One region of the Marinomonas sp. NPDC078689 genome, then DNA from elsewhere that is predicted to be linked to it. Evidence: predicted binding sites of a transcription regulator. Region 1 holds the regulator's gene; each other region holds the start of a gene.
What was found. Region 1 encodes sigma-54, which starts transcription at its own class of promoters, with help from an activator protein. Its sites were predicted from a motif close to TGGCACNNNNNTTGCTNT; they were not measured.
Positions count from the first base shown of each region.

Region 2: a site for sigma-54 is predicted at 4,175-4,192, ahead of codB (cytosine permease). Genes of this name have one in related genera too.
Region 3: a site for sigma-54 is predicted at 2,443-2,460, ahead of ACIGBN_RS10255 (amino acid ABC transporter substrate-binding protein). Genes of this name have one in related genera too.

Region 1 covers NZ_JBITUJ010000002.1:76,091-83,371, forward strand. The annotation lists gene ACIGBN_RS03500 (phospholipid-binding protein MlaC) at 26-640, opposite strand; gene mlaD (outer membrane lipid asymmetry maintenance protein MlaD) at 652-1,119, opposite strand; gene mlaE (lipid asymmetry maintenance ABC transporter permease subunit MlaE) at 1,121-1,903, opposite strand; gene ACIGBN_RS03515 (ABC transporter ATP-binding protein) at 1,900-2,643, opposite strand; gene ACIGBN_RS03520 (calcium/sodium antiporter) at 2,869-3,831, shown strand; gene lptC (LPS export ABC transporter periplasmic protein LptC) at 3,831-4,397, shown strand; gene lptA (lipopolysaccharide transport periplasmic protein LptA) at 4,381-4,899, shown strand; gene lptB (LPS export ABC transporter ATP-binding protein) at 4,900-5,625, shown strand; gene ACIGBN_RS03540 (RNA polymerase factor sigma-54) at 5,701-7,179, shown strand; gene ACIGBN_RS03545 (PTS sugar transporter subunit IIA) at 7,198-7,281, shown strand, end outside.
Region 2 covers NZ_JBITUJ010000007.1:208,858-216,138, forward strand. The annotation lists gene ACIGBN_RS12965 (NAD(P)-dependent oxidoreductase) at 601-1,470, opposite strand; gene ACIGBN_RS12970 (hypothetical protein) at 2,354-2,794, shown strand; gene codB (cytosine permease) at 2,897-4,144, opposite strand; gene ACIGBN_RS12980 (gamma-glutamylcyclotransferase) at 4,313-4,723, opposite strand; gene ACIGBN_RS12985 (RimK family alpha-L-glutamate ligase) at 5,037-5,843, shown strand; gene ACIGBN_RS12990 (SH3 domain-containing protein) at 6,157-6,600, shown strand; gene corA (magnesium/cobalt transporter CorA) at 6,654-7,281, opposite strand, start outside.
Region 3 covers NZ_JBITUJ010000005.1:84,683-91,963, forward strand. The annotation lists gene recG (ATP-dependent DNA helicase RecG) at 1-1,434, shown strand, start outside; gene lrp (leucine-responsive transcriptional regulator Lrp) at 1,517-1,993, opposite strand; gene ACIGBN_RS10255 (amino acid ABC transporter substrate-binding protein) at 2,541-3,563, shown strand; gene ACIGBN_RS10260 (amino acid ABC transporter permease) at 3,673-4,851, shown strand; gene ACIGBN_RS10265 (amino acid ABC transporter permease) at 4,862-5,962, shown strand; gene ACIGBN_RS10270 (amino acid ABC transporter ATP-binding protein) at 5,985-6,764, shown strand; gene ACIGBN_RS10275 (HDOD domain-containing protein) at 6,848-7,281, shown strand, end outside.

The DNA.
Region 1 (7,281 bases):
TCTGTACTTCAAACCCAATAATGGCTTAAGACTTTTTCTCTAAAGACTGTTTCCAAGCGTCGATCGCGGCATCAATTTTATTATGATTTTGCTGCATCATGACAGAAAATTGTTTTCTAAAAGTCAGCCCGAAGTTGATATTGTTAATCACTACGTTGCTTAGCTTCCAACTGTCATTGCCATAATCTTCCATAAAGAAACTAAGATTCAGCGGACTGCCATCGCCCATTTGAAAATCCACATCGACCTTCACTTCACGGCCTTCACGCTGTGGTCCCAATGGCAACACCTTGATTTTGTCAGGTTCCAACTCCAACAAAGAGCCACCGTAGGTTTTCAACAAGGTATCCTTGGTTACCGTCGCAAAACGCACACGCTGATCAGGGGTCGCTCTGCGGTAGTATTTCCCCATTACTTTTTTAGAAAAATCATCAAAATCAATGACTGGTGTTAAAATCTTATCGATTCTCTGAGCCAACAGTGGCGCGTTATTCGCCAACTCTGCTTTGTCTGCAATAATGTCTGTTCGGAACGAATCAACCACCCCTATCACAGTATCACGAGCCGCTTCTTGCCCCGCCCAAACAGAAGAGGAAATCAACGCCCCCACCATCATTATTACTTTCATTACTCTCGACATACTTGTTACCTTTATTTATCAGAACCACTTGTCTTATTAAATAGGAACTGACTAATCAGATTCTCTAATACAAGCGCGGATTGCGTATCGTGAATTTCATCGCCATTTTTCAGCATTTTATCATCAGCACCGATAGAAATGCCCAAGTACTTTTCGCCCAATAGACCACTGGTTAAAATGGCTATCGAACTGTCATCAGGAATATTATGCACATCGGACTCAATATTCATGGTGACTTTGGCCATGTATAGATTTTTGTCGTAAGTGATTGAGTCAACACTGCCCACAGTAACGCCCGCAATGGTGACTTTAGCGCGATCGCTCAAACCACCAATATCATCAAACCGAGCGACTACTTGATAAGTATCTTTCTTACTCGCAAACCCCAAACCACTCACTTGCACGGCAAGGTACACAAACGCCGCCAAGCCCAACACAATAAAACACCCAACTAATAATTCAGCGCGCTTACTTCTCATCCTAAAAATCTCCAAACATCGCAGCGGTTAACACAAAATCCAATGCCAAAACGGCCAATGAGCCCAACACGACCGTTCTCGTCGTCGCTTTACCAATGCCTTCCGATGTCGGAACACACTCATAGCCCTGATAAACAGCAATCCATGTAATGGCCACTGCAAACACCAACGCCTTTATCAAACCATTTACTATGTCCGTATCAAAATAAACAGACTGCTGCATCAGCGACCAAAAAGACCCGTCACTCACGCCCAGCCAACCAACAGACACCAACAAACCACCAATAATACCCGCAGCGGAAAACACCATGCTCAGCAAAGGAAGACACACCACACCCGCAATAAAACGTGGGGCAATAACGCGTCGTAATGGATCGACCCCCATCATTTCATAGCTAGACAATTGCTCGGTGGCTTTCATTAGACCAATTTCTGCTGTCAACGAAGAGCCAGCGCGCCCAGCAAATAAAAGCGCAGTCACAACCGGACCCAACTCCCTTAACAAAGACAAGGCAAGCAACTGCCCAACCGAATCCTCAGAGCCAAACTTGGCCAAAATACTGTAACCCTGAAGGGACAGCACCATGCCAATAAACGTGCCGGACACAATAATAATAACGAGCGACAACACACCCACTGAGTAAAGCTGGCGCACTAATAGATTGACCGCCTCACCAAATCGCACAGGAAGACGAAAGATACTTTGGAACAGAAAAATACCCGCTCGCCCTATCGCTTCTAGCCAATCAAAGAGCCAAGCTCCTAGAGAAATCAAACCTTTCATTGCGACACCCCTTGATCAGAACCAAGGTCCTCAGGATAATGAAATGGCACAGGCCCATCTGGCTCGCCATGCAAAAACTGCTTCACTTGCGCGTTATCTGACGCTCGAATTTCGTCCGGCGACCCTTCGGCAATGACAAAGCCACCCGCTAAAATACAAACATGATCTGCAATCGACAAAGACTCTTCCACATCATGAGACACCAATACAGACGTAATGCCGGTGGCATCATTTAACTTACGAATCAGCTCAACCAAAACACCTTTTGAAATAGGGTCTTGCCCTGCAAACGGCTCGTCAAACATCACCAACTCAGGGTCAAGCGCAATGGCCCGCGCCAAAGCCACCCTTCTTGCCATCCCTCCAGAAAGTTCAGAAGGCCTCAAGTAAGCGGCACCGCGCAAGCCCACACTATGCAGTTTTTCCAGTACGATTTTCTTTATTTCAACAGCACTAAGTTGCGTGTGCTCTTCCAGCGGAAACGCCACGTTTTCAAACACCGTCATATCACTAAACAAAGCGCCACTTTGGAACAGCATGCCTATTTTCTCTCGCACCTTATATAAAGCGGAGCGTGACAATGTGTGCACATCTTGGCCATCCACCATGATATTTCCACTATCCGGAGACAGTTGAGCGGCAATAAGTCGCAACAGGGTGGTTTTACCTGTTCCACTTGGCCCCATCACAGCCGTGATTTTTCCCCTAGGAATCGTTAAGGATACATCGTCATAGATCATCCTATTTCCTCTAGAGAAGCGAAGATTCTGCACTTTTATATACACATCTAGCACTGATTCACCTTCTAGTCCTTATTAAAGTATCGCCGGATAGTATCATCCGCCTTTCACAAAGAGAATCTTGACGCAGACAGATTCGAAATTGTTTCAAAGATCAAGTCTTGAATTTAACCCGTAAACCTCATTAAATGGGGGCTCATTTAATTTACGAGTAAATTCAAGGCTATGCTGCTGTTTTCCGCTGCTCTTATTGTGGGTTTGATCCTGCTAATCGTTAGTTCCGATAAATTCATCGAACACGCTGCACTTGTTGCTGAAAAACTGAACGTTAACCCAATGGTCATTGGTGTGACCTTAGTGGCTTTTGGCACTTCAGCCCCTGAAATGGTGGTGTCTGGCATTGCCGCTCTTGATAACGCACCAGAAATTGCCATTGGTAATGTGCTTGGCTCAAACATCGCCAACATTGCCCTCGTTTTTGGTGTCACATTACTCTTTTCCGCCATCCCAATCGCGAAGGGACTTGCCACCAAAGAAGTCCCCTTGGTCATCGCCATCACCTTACTCGCTGGCTGGCTTTTACATGACCACTATTTAAGCTTTTACGATGGCATTATTTTGCTGGTTGCGTTTGCGATTATGTTGTTTATTTTATTGCGCGGCAGCAAAAACCTAGAAGAACAATTAAAGGACGAATTACCCAGCGATGACGGCACCTCTACTGGGAAGTCACTGATCATCGCCTTGATCGGCTTGGCCGTCCTCATCGGCAGCTCAAAACTCTTGGTTTGGGGCGCAATCGGCATCGCGAAAGGGCTCGGCGTTAGCGAGCTAGTCATCGGGCTAACCATAGTTGCAGTTGGCACCAGCCTGCCAGAATTGGCGGCCTCCATTAGCAGTGTCCGTAAAGGCTTACACGACATAGCGATCGGCAACATCATCGGTTCCAATATTTTCAACCTAGCTACAGTACTGCCGCTGCCTGGCTTAATTGCCCCAGGCATGATCGATGCCAATGCCTCTGGCCGAGATTATTACTGGGTATTAGGCTTAACCCTTGCTTTGTCTTTGCTTATCTTTCTCTTTAGCAAATCCAAACACGTCAGCATCCCTCGCTGGGTAGGCTTCCCTCTCGTGGGGGCTTACGCTCTTTATTTAATTCTTGTTAGTACAGGAAGTGCCGCATAATGATTCAGTTAAACGCCAAAAACATCCTCATTGGCGCCGCTGTTATTGCACTGGTTTGTGGTGTTTTCTTTACCGACACACCACTCACTCGCTCACTTGTGCCGACTGAAAAGCTCAGCAGCACACCGGACTATTTCATCACCAATATCAACGCAAAAGAATACGATGAAACTGGCATGCTGCAAGAAACACTGACCGCCACACAGGCGCTACATTACAGTCAAAACTCTCGCACTTTACTAGACAATCCCACCGTAAGACGACACCAAAACGCTGGGCTCTGGCATGCCAAAGGAAAAAAAGGAATAATAGAGGATGGCAGTCATGATATCCTGTTAACCGATGACGCTGTTGCCGTTAAGCAGTCTGTAGATTCACCCGACATCATTCTTAACGCCGACAACATTCATTATTTAGACAGTAATCAGTCATTAACAAGCAGCGGTCACGCCACCTTGCATTCGACACAAGGCAAGACAACGGCAAAAACCATCGTTACTTACATTAATTCAGAAGAAGTCGTCATGACAGGATCCGTACGAGGACAGTATGAAACAACTCATTAATTTCAGCGCACTCTTGGCCAGCTTAATCATTAGCCAACAAGTCCTTGCTCTGCCTGATGACTTAAGTCAGCCACTAACAATACAGTCGAACGAAGCCTTTTTAGACCAAAAAACAGGTGAAGCGACCTACAAGGGCGATGTCTTTGTGAAACAGGGAACCATTGAGATACAAGCTCAATACCTGAAGGTCACAACCGACCCTAAAACTCGTAAATTCAGCAAACTGGTTGCCACAGGCGGACCGGCAAAATTCAGTCAGCAAATCGACTGGAGCGGCAATATGATGATCAGTCGAGGGGATAAAATAGACTATCAAGTCACCACGTCAAAATTGGAAATCTTTGGCAATGGCTACCTCAACAAGATGGACGACAAGATCACCGCCGATTACATCCTCTACCACATAGACACCGGCACCTTTAACGCCCAGAAAAAAGGCACAGGGCGCGTATCTATGACATTACAACCAGCAGACAACGAAAAAGAAGGCAAAAAGAAATAGATGGCCCTTTTAGAAGCAAAAAACCTGGCGAAGAGCTACAAAAAAAGACAAGTCGTTAAAGACGTCTCTCTTTCTGTAGAATCCGGTCAAGCCGTTGGCTTGCTCGGCCCAAATGGCGCAGGCAAAACGACCTGCTTCTATATGATAGTTGGCATGGTCGCGAATGACGCCGGCGGCATCTTCATCGACGGGCAAGACATCACCAAAAACGCCATGCATACGCGGGCGCAAAAAGGCATTGGCTACTTACCACAAGAAGCCTCTATTTTTAGAAAAATGTCCGTTGAAGACAATATTTACGCCATTTTAGAAACGCGCAAAGAGCTGTCAAAAGAACAAAAGAAAGAAAGACTAGAAGGCCTGTTAAACGAGTTTCATGTCACCCACATTCGCAGCAACTTAGGCATGGCACTCTCTGGCGGCGAACGTCGTCGCGTGGAAATAGCGCGTGCGCTTGCCATGAACCCCAAGTTCATCCTATTGGATGAACCTTTTGCTGGGGTTGACCCCATCTCGGTTGGCGACATTAAACTGATCATAAAACACCTGCAAGAAAGCGGCATTGGTGTTTTGATTACCGATCACAACGTACGCGAAACATTAGACATTTGCGACAAAGCCTATATCGTAGGCAATGGGAAAATAATCGCCTCAGGTGATGCTGATACCGTGATCAACAATGAGCAAGTAAAAAAGGTTTATTTAGGGGACGACTTCCGTCTATAGCCTCTTATCTTTGCAGCCGAAAGGGAGTAGTATGCATAACTCGTTCCAATTTCCTCTTATTAGAAGTGTTTCTTTATGAAGCAGTCTCTGCAATTAAAAATCGGTCAACAACTGACCATGACTCCCCAGCTGCAACAAGCCATTCGGTTGCTGCAGCTTTCTACGTTAGACCTGAAACAGGAAATCCATGAGTTTCTAGAATCCAATCCGCTTTTAGAAATTGATGATGAAGATTTTTCCCATTCAGAAGCGCCAACGAGAGAACAGGAAGAGGCAGCCAGTAAAAAAACCGAGGCGAACGCCAGTGAAGAAGCCCGCGTTGAGTCCGAGTGGACCGACAGTATTCCAGCAGAGCTCTCCATTGACAGCAATTGGGACGATACTTACCAAAATTCTGCCGCAGCAAGCGTCGGCTCCAGCAATAATTATGAAGGCGACAGTGACTACGAAAGTCGCAACGCCCCTGCTGAAAGCATTCAAGATCACTTGATCTGGCAACTTAACCTAACGCACATGTCAGATCGCGACATTGAAATCGCTTACGCCATCATTGAATGCGTGCAATCAGACGGCTATCTCAGTATTACGCCTGAAGATATTTGGGAATCGCTAACCAGCGAACTTGAAGATCTTGAGCTCGACGAAGTCATGGCAGTGCAACACAGACTACAACGCTTTGATCCTGCTGGCGCCTGTTCAACCGACTTACGCGATTGCCTATTAGTGCAATTAGAAGCCTTTCGCGACCACCCTCTTTATAAGAGTACCTACAACCTAGTCGATAACCATCTGGCTTTACTAGGCAACCGTGATTTTGCTCAATTAAGTCGCAAAACAAAGCTCAAAGAAGAGTCATTGAAGGAAGTGGTCGATCTGATTCAACAACTCAACCCACGACCAGGCTCTATTATTGATGCCGATGATACGGATTATGTTATTCCAGATGTCTCTGTCAAAAAGTGCAATGGGGTTTGGCAAGTTGAGCTAAATAACGACGCGTTACCGCCCGTCAAGATCAACGAAACTTATTCTGCGATGGCCGCAACAGCCTCCACCTCAGAAGACGTCACCTACATCAAAAACTCCTTGCAAGAAGCCAAGTGGTTTATGAAAAGCCTACAAAGCCGCAACGAGACCCTACTCAAAGTGGCCAGCTGTATCGTAAATCGCCAAATCGACTTCTTTGAACTTGGTGAAGAAGCCATGAAACCCATGGTACTTCACGATGTCGCGGAAGAAGTCGGCATGCACGAGTCCACCATTTCGCGTGTGACGACACAAAAGTACATGCACACACCAAAAGGTATTTTCGAGCTGAAGTACTTCTTCTCAAGCCACGTTAATACCGCTTCTGGTGGCGAATGCTCTTCGACAGCAATCAGAGCCATGATCAAAAAATTGGTGGTAGAAGAACCCGCCAAAAAGCCCTTGAGTGACAACAAGCTAGCCACTATTTTAGCGGACCAAGGCATACAAGTAGCACGACGAACTGTTGCAAAGTACCGTGAGGCAATGAACATTCCTCCTTCTAATGAACGAAAACGATTGATTTAATACGGACAACTACTTCTTATGCCATTAAAATCATTAATAAAAGCAGACCTTGTCTTTGCAAAACAAGACGTTGTGAGCAAAAAACGCATTCTTGAAAGCGTT
Region 2 (7,281 bases), on a different contig from region 1:
TTTCATTCTCCATTAGCGTAATTATGATCGTGTTAAACACGTGGGAAGTTGAATCAAGGTAATCGTTACTTTGTGATATCTGAGAGGCAAGGTTGTAATGGCATAGATAGAGAAACGACCTCGCTTAGATATCCATCTAAGCGAGGTGTCCTGCCTCATCCTTGAGCCCCCTTTAGCTGTTTATCGCGCGCTACAATGTAACCCCGCTCAAAACCGCATCATTGAAGACTACTTAAGCTTTCCCAAATGACCAATCGAAATAACGATATGCCTCATGCGTGTAATGAATAAGTAATTTTTATGCACACATATAGCACCCGAAAACAAAGGGGTTGCAGCGTTATAAGGCTATTTAGGAAAAAGAGAAATGACGTGTTTTTTTCAAAAATAAAAACCTAACTCAATGAATATTAAGTTAGAAAGCGTGACAAAAGAGTAATAGCGAACAGATAAATCCCTTATAGATCGCCACGGTTTCCACGAAAATGTGACGCACAAAACGCCGGATACAAAAACAAATAAGGCCAGCATCATTCAATGATACTGGCCTTATTACTATCGTTGTTAATCACAAGCCGTACAAGATTAGGCCTGTTTGTCTCATGCTTTATTGTCTAATGCTTTAATAAGCACTGAAGTATCTTGGCGGCTACGACCTTCTGCCATTAGGGCTTGATAATCTTCATCTACGGCTTTCGTTAAAGGAATAGACAGCCCCATTTTATCCGCTTGGGCCAGGCAAAGAGTTAAGTCTTTATGCATCCATTCGATGGCGAAACCAAAATCAAATTCGTCTTTCGCCATGGTCTCGCCACGGTTTTCTAATTGCCATGAGCCTGCGGCTCCATGTTTTAAAGTGTCGACTAAAGTGGCCATATCTAGCCCCGCTTTTTGTGCAAAGCGCACCCCTTCAGACAAGCCAGACAATACTCCACCAATCAGGATTTGATTGACCATTTTTGCTAATTGACCATGACCAACAGGGCCTAATAACGTGGTGGATTTCGCATAACAATCTAACACGGGTTGAGCCATCGCTAACGGCGCAGCTTCTCCGCCCATCATCACAGTCAAGACACCATTAACCGCACCGGCTTGGCCGCCAGACACAGGGCCATCCATAAACAGGAAGCCCCTATCCTTTGCTACGGCACTTAGCTCTTTAGCGACTTCCGCTGAGGCTGTTGTGTGATCAATAAAGAGAGTGCCCGCTTTCGCCATATGAAAAGCGCCTTCCTCGCCTAAGTAGACGGCACGCAGATCCGCGTCGTTACCGACACACGTCAGTACTATCTCCGCGTCTTGGGCGGCCAGTGCTGGCGTTAGTGCAAACGCACCAGAATACTCTTCACTCCAAGCCTGAGCCTTGGCCGTAGTGCGATTATAAACGGTAACATCATGACCTGCCTTGCTCACATGACCCGCCATTGGATAGCCCATTGTGCCCAAGCCGATAAAAGTAACCTTCATTATGACGTCTCCCTATTGGTTAGTATTTCACTGCCTTTGATCATAACGCCTCGTCAGCAGATTTCGAGGCACACAATGCCAAAAAACACAGCATACAGATTCTAAAAATGGCCAATCTGCGTCTATCTCACCGGTTTTCGCTCATTATTTGAACACGACGTTCTTGTGGATAACTTTGTGAAAGGTTTTTAAAAAAACTTGAAGATTGCCGCTTTCTGGTATTGACACAGGGCTCTCGGATTGATTTTTAAACGATTTTTTCTATTTGGTCAGGAATAGTTAAAAATTCCGATTCGTGTCAAGATCTGTGGCATAAAAACCGATGAAAAACTTTCCTCAAAAAAGCTTTCGTCTTAAAAAAGTCAATCCTTATCGCCAAAAAAAACACCTGTTAATTTATTTTTCTCTTTTAAATCAGTAGGTTAATAAATTATTGATTTTACTCCTCCAAACATTAGAACCGTTCACACCCAACCTACTCCAACAAAGCTCAAGCCCTCTTTCAATAATCAACGATAAAACCGTGCGTTGGTCTATTTAAGCGCGGTAAGCAAGCCAAACATCTGATGTGTATGGGTAATCTTCTGCTCTTGTGAAACACTGATCCAATTGGGGATAAAATAATTTACTAAGGCTTTTTCCACTCCTAAGGCCTGCTGTCACTGTAAAAGAAGCGTCCTTCTATAATGAAGAGAAAATGACGCTATTCTCTTGGTATTATGTCGTGTTTTCTTTGACTGACCATTAACAGACGGCGTGTTTTGTAAAGAATGCCCAGCCATTCTGGCGACTATGGAACCTTTGCGGTATACCCAGCTGGAAACTGTTTATTTTAAAAGAAGTCCGTATTGTAAAGACCAACGATAACAACCGGATTTACTTTATGAACGTCAGTGTTCAAAAACTTTTTGCGAAAACCTTCTCCTATATTTTCTTCACGCTGGCAGCGTTAGTGGTCATTACTAGCTTTGTTTCAGCCACCGGCAATTACTTAAATGGCGAAGACATTACTCAGACGCTAATCAAGATCATTAACTCAAATATTATTGCCATTGCGGTGTTTGAACTGGCCATGGTGATTAACAAAGAATATGGCAATGACGATGAACACGATGTGATCGTCATGATGCGACGCACCTTACCGCGCTTTATCAGTACAGTTTGTGTTGCCTTGGCACTAGAAGGGCTCATCATGGTCATTAAATACAGCCAAATGGACATGGCAGGAAATCTTTATTATCCCGTGGCCATTGTCAGCTGTGCCGGCTTCTTACTGATTTCCTTAGGTGTGTTTCTCAAACATGCTCCTAAAGAAACAGAATAATAACGCAGCGGCTTAGCCTTCTTAACTAAGCCGCTGTTTAAGCCATGGCATCAGACAATCGTAGTGCGTCCTATCGACCACATCTTGGCATCGTCACCCCGTTTAAATAGTGGCGGTTTTTACTTTCATTTGACTGCTTAATAGAGCCCCATAAACAAGCGCCGCAACAAGCACACCAATCACGGGCGGTAACACAGGCGTGAAATAAGCACAGGCGCAAGCGATCCCATAGGCAATCAAGCCGGCGTAATTAAAATTGGGCAATGCGGCACTGTCTAATGCGGGGTATTTACCGCGATATTTGACCCAAAAATCGGCCATGATGACGCCACCCAATGGTGGAATAAAAGTGCCTAACAAGATCAAGTAGGGAATCAAGTAATTGTACATGCCACCTAATGCCAACACAGTGCCAATGGCCGCTCCCAGCACAGTCACAAGGCGTCGTTTGTCCGTACGAACAAGGTTACAGCCCGCGACGGCGAAGTTATAAATGGTGTTGTCTTGAGTGGTCCACAGATTTAGAAATAGCATAAGAATCGCCAATGAGATGGAACCTTGAGCGATCATCACATCAACAATGTCAGCTTGTTGGTATATTAGGCTACCCAGCGCCCCTGTCACGACCATTAAGCCATTGCCTAATACAAAGGCCAGCAATGTCGCCCAAATGGCCACCTTGCCAGACTTAGCGAAGCGACTCCAATTGGTCGCCTGTGTTCCACCACTCACAAAAGTGCCAATAATAATGGTAATGGCCGTTGCCATGCTCATATTGGTCGTGGGCGCTTGTCCGAACACATCCCCTAAGCCGCTGAGATCCGCCATCCCTTTATAGAAACTGATCAAGATAAACAGCAACATGGCAGGTACAGCAAGACGGGAGAGGTAATCCATCCCCTTATAGCCAATCATCGCGGTAATGCAAAAAGCAAAACCAAAGAAGATCATCAAGGGCGTTTCGAGACTGGGGCTCAGATCCAGTGTCTTCACTAGCACAATCGCAATCGTCGCTGTGCCCCAGGCATACCAACCGATTTGCGTAAAGCCTAAAATAAAGTCAGACAGTTTGCTGCCTTTCTCACCAAAACAAAAACGCCCCATCAATACCGCGTTAAGGCCACTTTTGTAGGCAATATAAGCCAAGGCGGCGGCATAAAAGCCCAATAATAGGTTACCTATGGTAACCGCTAACAGCATTTCACCTAGACTAAATGCACTGCCTATTTTCCCCCCAGCAAACATGGTGGCGGTAAAAAAAGTAAAGCCAAGCAACACGATACTGGTAGAAAACAACCCTTTGCGGTCATTTTTTGGTACTTCAGTTAATGGGTAATCGTTCGTTTCCATACTGTTCGCCCTCTTTATTGGTATTTTAACCAAGCAAAGAATAAGCCAACGTCAAGGTAGTTGGGTTGCAAAGAAGCGTGCTGTCGGCGAAGCCGCAGAATAAGAGGTTGGTAGTGAACAAGCGCTGACGCGCATAAGAGTTATCATGCACGCCAGCTCAGACAAGGATCACACGACAGGGATCTCACGATGAACTGCGGGGCGTACCACGGCACGCTCCCAATCACCGTATTCAACAAGATCGGCATGTTGAAAAGGTTGATTGTAAACATAAATCCAACCTTTTCCATAAGGAGATTGTACGCATTTTCTCACAAACAAGGAGCGCTCTGGTGCCGCAGGATCATACTCTTCAAGACGATCCATTGCTTCCAATGTGCTGTCCGTTACCTTGTACCATTCGACACGAACACGTTGGTTATCTTCATGGGTAAACACCACACCAGGAAAGTCTCCAAAATTACCCATTCGGTAACCTGTTAACCAGCCCTTTCCAATAGGTTGGCTGTTCGCTAATAATTCGTGATTATCGAAACCCACTCTGAGAGAGCCATAAACGGCCACTATATTTGAAGGCATATTGATTTCCATCTTGTCATACTATTTCCAGAGGATCTCCTTACCGACTCCCTATTTCAAGAGCCTCACCCGCTCTAAGCCAATAAATTAAACTTTCATGACGAAGACCAAAGACAACCTTTAACCTTCTGATAAAACCGTTACTAAGCAAATCCAGATGAAATGCCGCAATAAACCTTAACGGCCTCTTTTTATGCCCTCTATTTTGTTTTTATCGCGGCGAATATTTTTCGGCATTTACTAAAATAAACGTATCTTTTAGCACTTCTTTGGCTCTAAAATCGCGACCTGTTTGGCCATTGATTATTGTTAAATGAACATCATCTCTTTCGACGCATTACGCACCTTGCACCTCCCGAATGTTCGCTACATAAAGCCTGAATCTATGTACGATCACTTAGAGGAAATTCAACAAGCGGACTGGCTTCTATTCCCACAGTATTGGCAGCTTAACGCGTTAATATACGGTTTAAAGAAGCGCATTTTTCCAAGTCTTGCGTCTTATATGATTGGTCATGACAAAATAGAAATGACGCGTACTTTTCGCACCATAGTACCGAATCAACACCCTTATACAGTGATTGCCGCGAACACCCCTTATGAAGCGGACAAAATCTGGGACACAATGTCATCTCCTTTTGTCGCTAAGATTCCAAAAAGCAGCATGGGAAATGGGGTGTTTCTGATCGAAACATTGGGACAGTGGCGTGACTATCTGGCCAAAAGTGATGTTCTATATGTACAAGAGTATTTGCCGATCGACCGAGATCTGCGCATTATTTGGGTAGGCAATAAAATTGTCAGTGGTTACTGGCGTTTGCAATCAGATAATGGCTTCCACAACAATGTTAGCCAAGGCGGGCAGGTAGAAGTGGCTTTGATCCCAAAAGAAGCTCAAGATCTTGTGACCTATTTGGCGCAATCTCTCGACATTAACCACGCCGGATTTGATATCGCTATGATAGGCTCAGTGCCCTACGTCATTGAAATCAATAGGATCTTTGGTAATCAAGGTATTACCAGTATTCAAACCGATGTGAATACAGAATTACTGAATTATTTAAATGAGCAACACCTGCTGTCGATTGCCCATTTAACAGACCAATTAAGCGGTTTCTAGCGTCTTTTTGGCCCACTATTCAGCCTGTAATTTAATTGTCATCTCTCTCTTTTATGCTCTGCGGCACTTGGCCTAAGAGCATAAAATCCACTTTGATCAGACACCGGTTGTTCACGCTCTCTATGAAAGATGGCGTGTTTACACTCAAGCGTTTAACTCCTGAATGCCGTGTCCGCCAAAAAAGAGCAAGCAACAAAAGCCAGTCATCATTTTTGAGCGCTTGATGGCTGGCTTTTCCTTATTGGACTACCCAGCCAATAAACCTCTATGCTTATCCTGAAAACACATTAAGTCTATAAAAAAGGAAACAAGTATGAGATTAACCAGCAAAATCATTTGCCTAATTGGCTGTGTTTTAGTGCCGACTATCTCCTTCGCTAAAGGCGAACAAGCAAACCACAATGCCGCTTGTTATAACCAGAAAATAAACTGCCAGACAAACAAACACTCAGCTCAAAAAAGTGTTTCACCTCCTGTCCAAAAACACAAAGTAGTGACACAAAAACATAAAGCCGTTACTAAGCACCAGAAACAACTTACCAAGAAAAAGCCGACTGTCTTTCGTAGTGGGCCACATATTGTCACGAGCAAGCGCTTAAATATTCGCGCGCAACCTACCACTAACAGCCCAATCGTCGGTGCCTTACGTCATGGAATGAAGATAACTGTGATTAGACAACATGGGGCATGGCGTGAGATCGTATTTAATAAACAGCATGTCTGGGTTTATGCGGCATACCTTAAAGCTATACAGTAGCCTTCTTTACCCTCTTAGCACGCTAAAGAGAGCCCTTCAAACATCGTGGCTGGTTATAGCCAGCCACGGTGTTTGAAGTACCAATAGGGTGCGAAACCAGACACCACCATTAGCCCCAGCGCACCTGGATAACCAAGGCTCCAGTTTAATTCCGGCATAATATGGAAGTTCATCCCATAAATACTGGCCACTAAGGTCGGCGGTAAAAACACCACAGAAGCAATCGAGAAAATCTTAATGATTTTATTTTGTTCTATATTGATAAAGCCTTGGGTGGAATCCATCAAGAAGTTAATTTTATCGAACAAAAAGGTCGTGTGTGACATCAGGGTGTCCACATCGCGCATGATCTCGCGTAATGTTTCTGAATGGTCCTGCTTGCTGGTCAGATGACGCAATAAAAATGAAATATTGCGCTGGGTATCCATCAGGCATAAACGAATCTTTCCGTTACTGTCTTCTAGACGCGCTAATTTGGCGATAACAGAGTCGAATTCTGTTTCATTTTCTTCCAACACAAGATGGCTTACTTCTTCCAGCTGACGGTGTAAATCTTCCAAAATATCGGCATGGTTTTCGACCTTGTGCTCAAGCATGGTTACCAGTAATTGAGCCGGAGAATCGGCTGCTATCTGGCCGCCTCTGGCGCGCATTCTTAATAATCGAAAATCGGCAATTTCG
Region 3 (7,281 bases), on a different contig from region 1:
GGTGCGCATCCTGCACAATACCGACTTTCTTTTGAAGAACTGATGGCCCATCAGCTGTCTTTGATTGGCAAGAAAATCAAAGCCAAAGAAGACAAGGCGATTCGTGTAACAGAACCAGGTCAACTGGCTCAAGGATTACTAGAGCAACTGCCTTTTTCCCCTACCAACGCCCAGCAACGTGTTTTTCAAGAGCTCTTAACCGACCTCCAATCGGGCCACCCAATGCTCCGCCTAGTGCAAGGCGATGTCGGCTCAGGAAAAACACTGGTCGCAGCGTTAGCGGCAGCAGCCATCGTCAATGCGGGTTATCAAGTTGCTATTATGGCGCCAACGGAGATCTTGGCTGAGCAGCACCTCGCAAACTTCACTCAATGGTTTACGCCACTGGGCTTAAATGTCGCTTGGATGGCAGGAAAGCTAAAAGGCAAAGCCCGTGAAGTCGAACTGGAAAATATCGCGTCGGGCGCCGCTCATATCGTCGTCGGCACCCACGCCCTTTTCCAAGAAAGCGTCCAATTTGATCGTCTAGCATTGGCCATCATCGACGAACAACATCGCTTTGGTGTTCATCAACGTATGGCATTGCGAGAAAAGGGCTTACAACAAGGGTTTCAGCCTCATCAGCTGATTATGACGGCTACCCCTATTCCTCGTACCCTGGCCATGTCAGCGTATGCGGATTTAGATTGCTCAATAATAGACGAACTGCCGCCAGGAAGAACCCCAGTTAATACCATTGTGGTATCAGACCAACGCCGTAACGAAGTCATAGAGCGTGTAAAAATCGCCTGCCAAGAAGGCAAACAAGTCTATTGGGTATGTACCCTCATTGAAGAGTCAGAAGCCTTACAATGCCAAGCGGCGGAAGACACGGCTATTCTACTCGCAGAGCAACTTAACGGTTTGTCTATTGGCTTGGTTCACGGACGACTTAAGTCGTCTGAAAAGGCCGAGATTATGGCAAGATTCAAAGCGAATGAGATACAACTTCTGGTGGCCACCACTGTCATCGAAGTGGGTGTGGATGTGCCTAATGCGAGCTTAATGATCATTGAAAACCCAGAACGTCTGGGGCTTGCTCAGCTGCATCAATTACGCGGCCGAGTAGGTCGAGGGCAAACGGCCAGCCATTGTGTCTTATTGTATAAAGCCCCTTTAGGCCAACAAGGGAAAGAACGCTTATCCACGATGCGAGAAACCAGTGATGGTTTCAAAATTGCGGAAAAAGATTTAGAACTGCGCGGCCCAGGTGAATTACTAGGCACTCGTCAAACGGGGCTATGGGAATTTAAAGTCGCAGATCTGCAAAGAGACAAAGCACTGCTTGACGATGTACAAAAAGCCGCCACGCAACTGCATCAGCACTACCCAGAAAGGGTCTCGCCCTTACTGGCTCGATGGCTGCCAAACCACAGCCAGTATTTGAACGTATAAACGCCTGCAGCGCCCAAACAAAAGGCGCTGGAATATCCCTTCCGCGCCTTTTGTATTCGTTTCATATCGCTGTCATCAACCCTTATGGGATGCTAACGACCGTGGTATTTTTCACTTCTTCCATCGCCACATACGTTCTCGACTCACGCACATGTGGCAAGGTCAGTAATGTTTCGCCAAGCAACAAGCGGTAAGAATCCATATTGGACACACGCGCTTTTAATAGATATTCGAAATCACCTGCAATCAAGTGACACTCAAGAATCTCGGGGATTTCTGTGACCGCGGTTTTAAATTCGTTGAAACCTTCTGGGGAAGTTGTTTTTAAACGAATTTCCACAAATACAAGTAAACCAGCATCCACCTTTTTAGGGTCCACTAACGCGCAATAGCCTGTGATATAGCCGTTACGTTCTAGACGTCGCACCCGCTCTAAACACGGGGTCGCACTCAAGCCTACACGACTGGCTAATTCAACGTTTGATAAGCGGCCGTTGACTTGCAGTTCACGCAGAATCTTTTTGTCCAAACGATCGAGCGGTTTAGTTGAGCTTTCCATTCGACATGGATCTCCTTAATCACACTAAAGTATTGTTAATACTATCATGTAGATAACAAAGTATGGGAAGCGCTTTCTAGAATATATTTCTACCCTAAAAACACCGTCATTTGAATTGCACCAATATAAAACAAAAGAAAGTCCACGCACCAAATTGGTATTTTTTGGCTGTTTTTAACCTATATCAGTCATTTTGCTTCTTAGCTATGCACCATTAGATGTCACGTTTTCTTACAAAAACACACACTTTTTAATAAACAAAGAAAACTGCCTGTTTTTTAAACACCTTCCTGTTTTTATGGGCTTATTTTGTAAGAATTATGCACTAATAACCATATTTATAGCACTTTATCCTTGACTAGAGACCATCAACAGTCGTTCTATTAGGTAATGCAACATTCTTCTAGAAGAATGCTCTGTATCTAAAATTAAAAAAATAATCATGATGTTGGCAATATTTTTGCATTGTTTACCTATAAGTCCCAAGACTTATAAAAACGAAAAAATACAACACACACAAAAGAAAGAAATGCCTGGGAGGCTATCAATGAAATCGAACGTTTGTAAACTACTCTCAACAGCCGCTGTTGCTGCCGCCATTAGTACTGGTGCTGCCGCAGGTACACTAGATGACGTTAAAGCAAAAGGTTTCGTACAATGTGGCGTAAGCCAAGGCGTGCCAGGTTTCTCAAATGCTGATGACAAAGGTAATTGGACAGGGATCGATGTTGACGCTTGCCGCGCCGTTGCTGCCGCTATCTTTGGTGATGCTCAAAAAGTAAAATTCACACCTCTTTCTGCTAAAGAGCGTTTCACTGCACTACAATCTGGCGAAATCGATATTCTTTCTCGTAACACCACCTGGACTTATACTCGTGACGTTTCTCTAGGTCTTGATTTTACCGCGACTAACTTTTACGACGGCCAAGGCTTCATGGTTCGTAAAGATCTTGGTGTAGAATCTGCTTTAGACCTTGATGGCGCAACCGTTTGTACTGAACAAGGTACAACAACAGAATTGAACATGGCTGACTTCTTCCGTAAGCACAATATGTCTTACGTACCAGTTGTCGTGCAAAAAGCTGACGAAGCGGTATCCGCATACGATTCAGGTCGTTGTGATGTTTACACTACGGATAAATCCGGTTTAGCAGCACACCGTACTAAACTTAAAAACCCAAGCAACAACATCATCCTTCCAGAAACCATTTCTAAAGAGCCTTTAGGCCCTGTGGTTCGTCACGGCGACAACCAGTGGAAAGATTTGGTTACTTGGGTAATGTACGTACAAGTAAATGCCGAAGAAATGGGCATCACGTCTAAAAACGTCGCTAAGATCAAAGCTGATGCAAAAGATCCAGGCATCCGTCGCCTTCTAGGAGCTGAAGGCAACATGGGTCAAGATCTAGGTCTTAATGCAGATTGGGCTTACAACGTTATCGCAGAAGTAGGTAACTACGGCGAAGAGTTCGAACGTAACCTAGGTAAAGACACTGCGCTTAACCTTCCTCGTGCCATCAACAATCTATGGAACAATGGCGGCATCATGTACGCGCCACCAGTACGTTAATATCTGAATTAGGTAACTCGCTTCGGGTTATTATCCAGCGGCCATCCGCCGCTGGATCTCTCCCCCTTCCTTTATACCTCTGACGAGCATATCTACTGCCTGAATCAAGATGAGCAATATAAAAAATACTCCTAGTAACAAAAGTTTTCTGAATGATGCCGGTAATCGCTCCCTCATCTTTCAGATCGTACTTTTAGCTGTCGTTGTTTTCGTTGGTTATTACCTTTTCAGTAACCTACAAGCCAACTTAGAAAACAGAGGGATTTCTACTGGTTTCTCATTTTTAAATGAGCCAGCGGGCTTTCCTATCCTTATACACCTTGTTAGTTACACAGAATCCAGCACTTATGGACGTGCTTTCTTAGTTGCTTTGATCAATACTTTCGTGATCTCGCTCCTAGGTATTATTCTCGCCACTATTATTGGCGTTGTGATGGGCTTGGCTCGCTTATCAAAAAACTGGTTAGTTGCACGCCTTGCAACGGTTTACATCGAAACCATGCGTAACATCCCTTTGTTACTGCAAATGTTCTTCTGGTACTTTGCTGTGCTAGCCGCTCTCCCCGTACCTCGTAATAGTTATGAGTTTGCGGACTTCCTACTTAATAAACGTGGCATCTACTCGCCAAACCCTATCGCTCAAGATGGTTTTGGTCTGGTCATCGTTGGCTTTATAGTTTCCATTGCCTTAGCTATCGGTCTCATTGTATGGGCGAAAAAACGTCAAACACGTACAGGGCTATGGTTTCCTGCTTACTGGTCATCACTGGGTATTATTCTAGCCGTTACTTTTCTCTTTTTTGCTGCAGCAGGCTTTCCTTTAGAGTTTGATTTACCGCAGAAAAGTCGATTTAACGTGACCGGAGGTATGGTATTACCGCCTGAGTTTGTTGCTGTACTTGTGGCTCTTTCAACTTATACGGGGGCTTTTATCGCTGAAATCGTACGTGCTGGTATTCTTTCCGTTAACTGGGGTCAAACAGAAGCCGCTCGCTCTTTAGGCTTGCGCGACAGTATGACCCAACGTCTGATTGTTTTGCCTCAAGCACTGCGCGTTATTATCCCACCGTTAACAAGCCAATATCTAAACCTTGCGAAGAACTCTTCGTTGGGTGCCGCTATTGCTTACCCTGAATTGGTGGCCGTGATCATGGGGACAACGCTGAACCAAACTGGTCAAGCGATTGAAACCATTGGTCTTTGTATGTTGGTTTACGGTTCATTGAGTCTTTCGATCTCATTGTTCATGAACTGGTACAACAAAAAAATGTCATTAATTGAGCGCTAGGAGGCTAAATATGGCTATTGAATTTAAACCATCACCCAGCCTCCCACCACCGTCTACTGCGGTAGGTCCTGTGGCTTGGGTACGTCAGAACTTATTCTCTTCTCCATTGAATGTGTTCTTAACTTTATTCAGCATTTACATTATTTATTTGCTCGTTCCTCCCATTATTGAATGGGGTATTATCAACGCAACCTGGGAAGGTGCATCTAAGGCAGAATGTACTGCTGGCGGTGCCTGTTGGGCGTTTATCAATGTCTATTTCGAACAGTTCATGTATGGCTTATACCCATCTGAGGAAACATGGCGCATTAATTTAGCCGTAATCCTAATTGTTCTTCTCATTGGTATGTTTGCCATCAAGGCAATTAATAAGCTATTCCTGTCTTTAACCATTCTGCTGGTTTACCCAGTGGTTGCTTACTTCTTGTTTGCAGGCGGCGTATTTGGCTTAGAAGTAGTGGAAACATCTCGTTGGGGTGGCTTGTTCTTAACCGTCTTATTGGGTGTGGTTGGTATTGTTGCCTCCTTCCCTTTAGGGGCGCTATTAGCGTTAGGACGTCGCTCTAACATGCCTGTTGCGAAATCTGTTTCTTTGGTCTTTATCGAAACGATTCGTGCGGTACCATTGATCACTATTTTGTTTATGGCATCGGTAATGATCCCGCTGTTCTTACCAGAAGGTCTAAACTTTAATAAATTATTGCGAGTATTGATCGGTATCACTCTGTTTTCTTCTGCCTATATGGCCGAAGTAATTCGTGGTGGGCTACAAGCCATTCCAAAAGGCCAATACGAAGCCGCTGATGCAATGGGGTTAACTTATTGGCAATCAATGGTGTTGGTTATTCTGCCTCAAGCACTGAAGCTGGTTATTCCAGGCATTGTGAACTCGTTCATCAGCTTATTTAAAGATACAACACTGGTTTATATCGTAGGCATGTTTGACTTCTTAGGAAGGATACAAGCCGCCAATCACGATACAAATTGGTTAGGAACAACAGTGGAAGGCTATGCCTTCGCAGCCCTTGTTTACTGGATCTTCTGCTTTGGTATGTCACGTTACAGTATGGCACTAGAGCGTAAATTAGACACCGGACACAAGCGGAATTAGTTAAGAATTTGAGGCCTTTAAAATGACAAATACGAACATGGCACGCGCCCAATTAGAGCCGGGTGAATCTGCAATCATCGAGTTTAACGATGTTAATAAATGGTATGGCGACTTTCATGTATTGAAGAACATTAACTTCAGTATTAAAAAAGGTGAGCGCATTGTTGTCTGTGGACCTTCTGGTTCTGGTAAGTCCACTATGACTCGCTGTATTAACCGTTTAGAAGAACATCAAAAAGGTAGCATCCTGGTCGATGGTATTGAAATGAATAACAACTTGAAAAACATCGAAGCCATACGCAAAGACGTTGGCATGGTGTTCCAGCATTTCAATTTGTTTCCTCATCTCACTATCCTAGAAAACCTGACGTTGGCTCCGATTTGGGTACGTAAAATGCCTAAAAAAGAAGCTGAAGAAATGGCAATGCATTACTTGGAGCGTGTAAAAATCGCTAACCAAGCATTGAAATACCCAGGACAGCTCTCAGGTGGTCAACAACAACGTGTGGCGATTGCACGAGGCTTGTGCATGCAACCTCGCATCATGCTATTTGATGAGCCAACCTCTGCCCTTGACCCTGAAATGATCAAGGAAGTATTGGACACTATGGTTCAATTAGCAGAAGAAGGCATGACCATGGTGTGTGTTACCCACGAAATGGGCTTTGCTAAAACCGTTGCTGACCGCGTTGTGTTTATGGATGCCGGAGAAATCGTGGAAGCAAATGAGCCTCACGAGTTCTTCGATAACCCACAACATGATCGAACTCAAATGTTCTTGAGCCAAATTTTGAATCACTAATCATTCAAAAACTGCTATATTTAAAAGGCTCCTTTTAGGAGCCTTTTTTACGTTTTAAGCAACGATTCTATTTGAGCTGATTTATGAAGTTCGTAGCACCAGAGTTAACCCATACCAAAAAAGTACGAGTGGTCCATTTGGCGGACCATACAGGGCGCTTACAGGTTATTTTCCCTGAAGATAGCATGCTAGACTTGGCCGCTATTGCACGTTTAACAAAGCGTCGCTTTGATCCCATCGCTAATTACAACACCGCTGGTGACCCTCTTTTACAATCTGCTAACTGCTCTAGCATCATAGAAAAAAGCCTTCTAAAAGAATCTTTTATCGAGATTCGCAGTAATGCGAACAGCCAATATCATCAGCTGTCTACTGAGGATTTTATCACCCGTTTTTCAGGCCCTCTTAGCCGTTTCGAAAACATTTCCATTCACATAGACGACATCCAAAAACCCTCCAGTAATTATCTTAATGACGAACAACAAATGCTGGAGTCTCTCGGTCAATTCCAATCGAT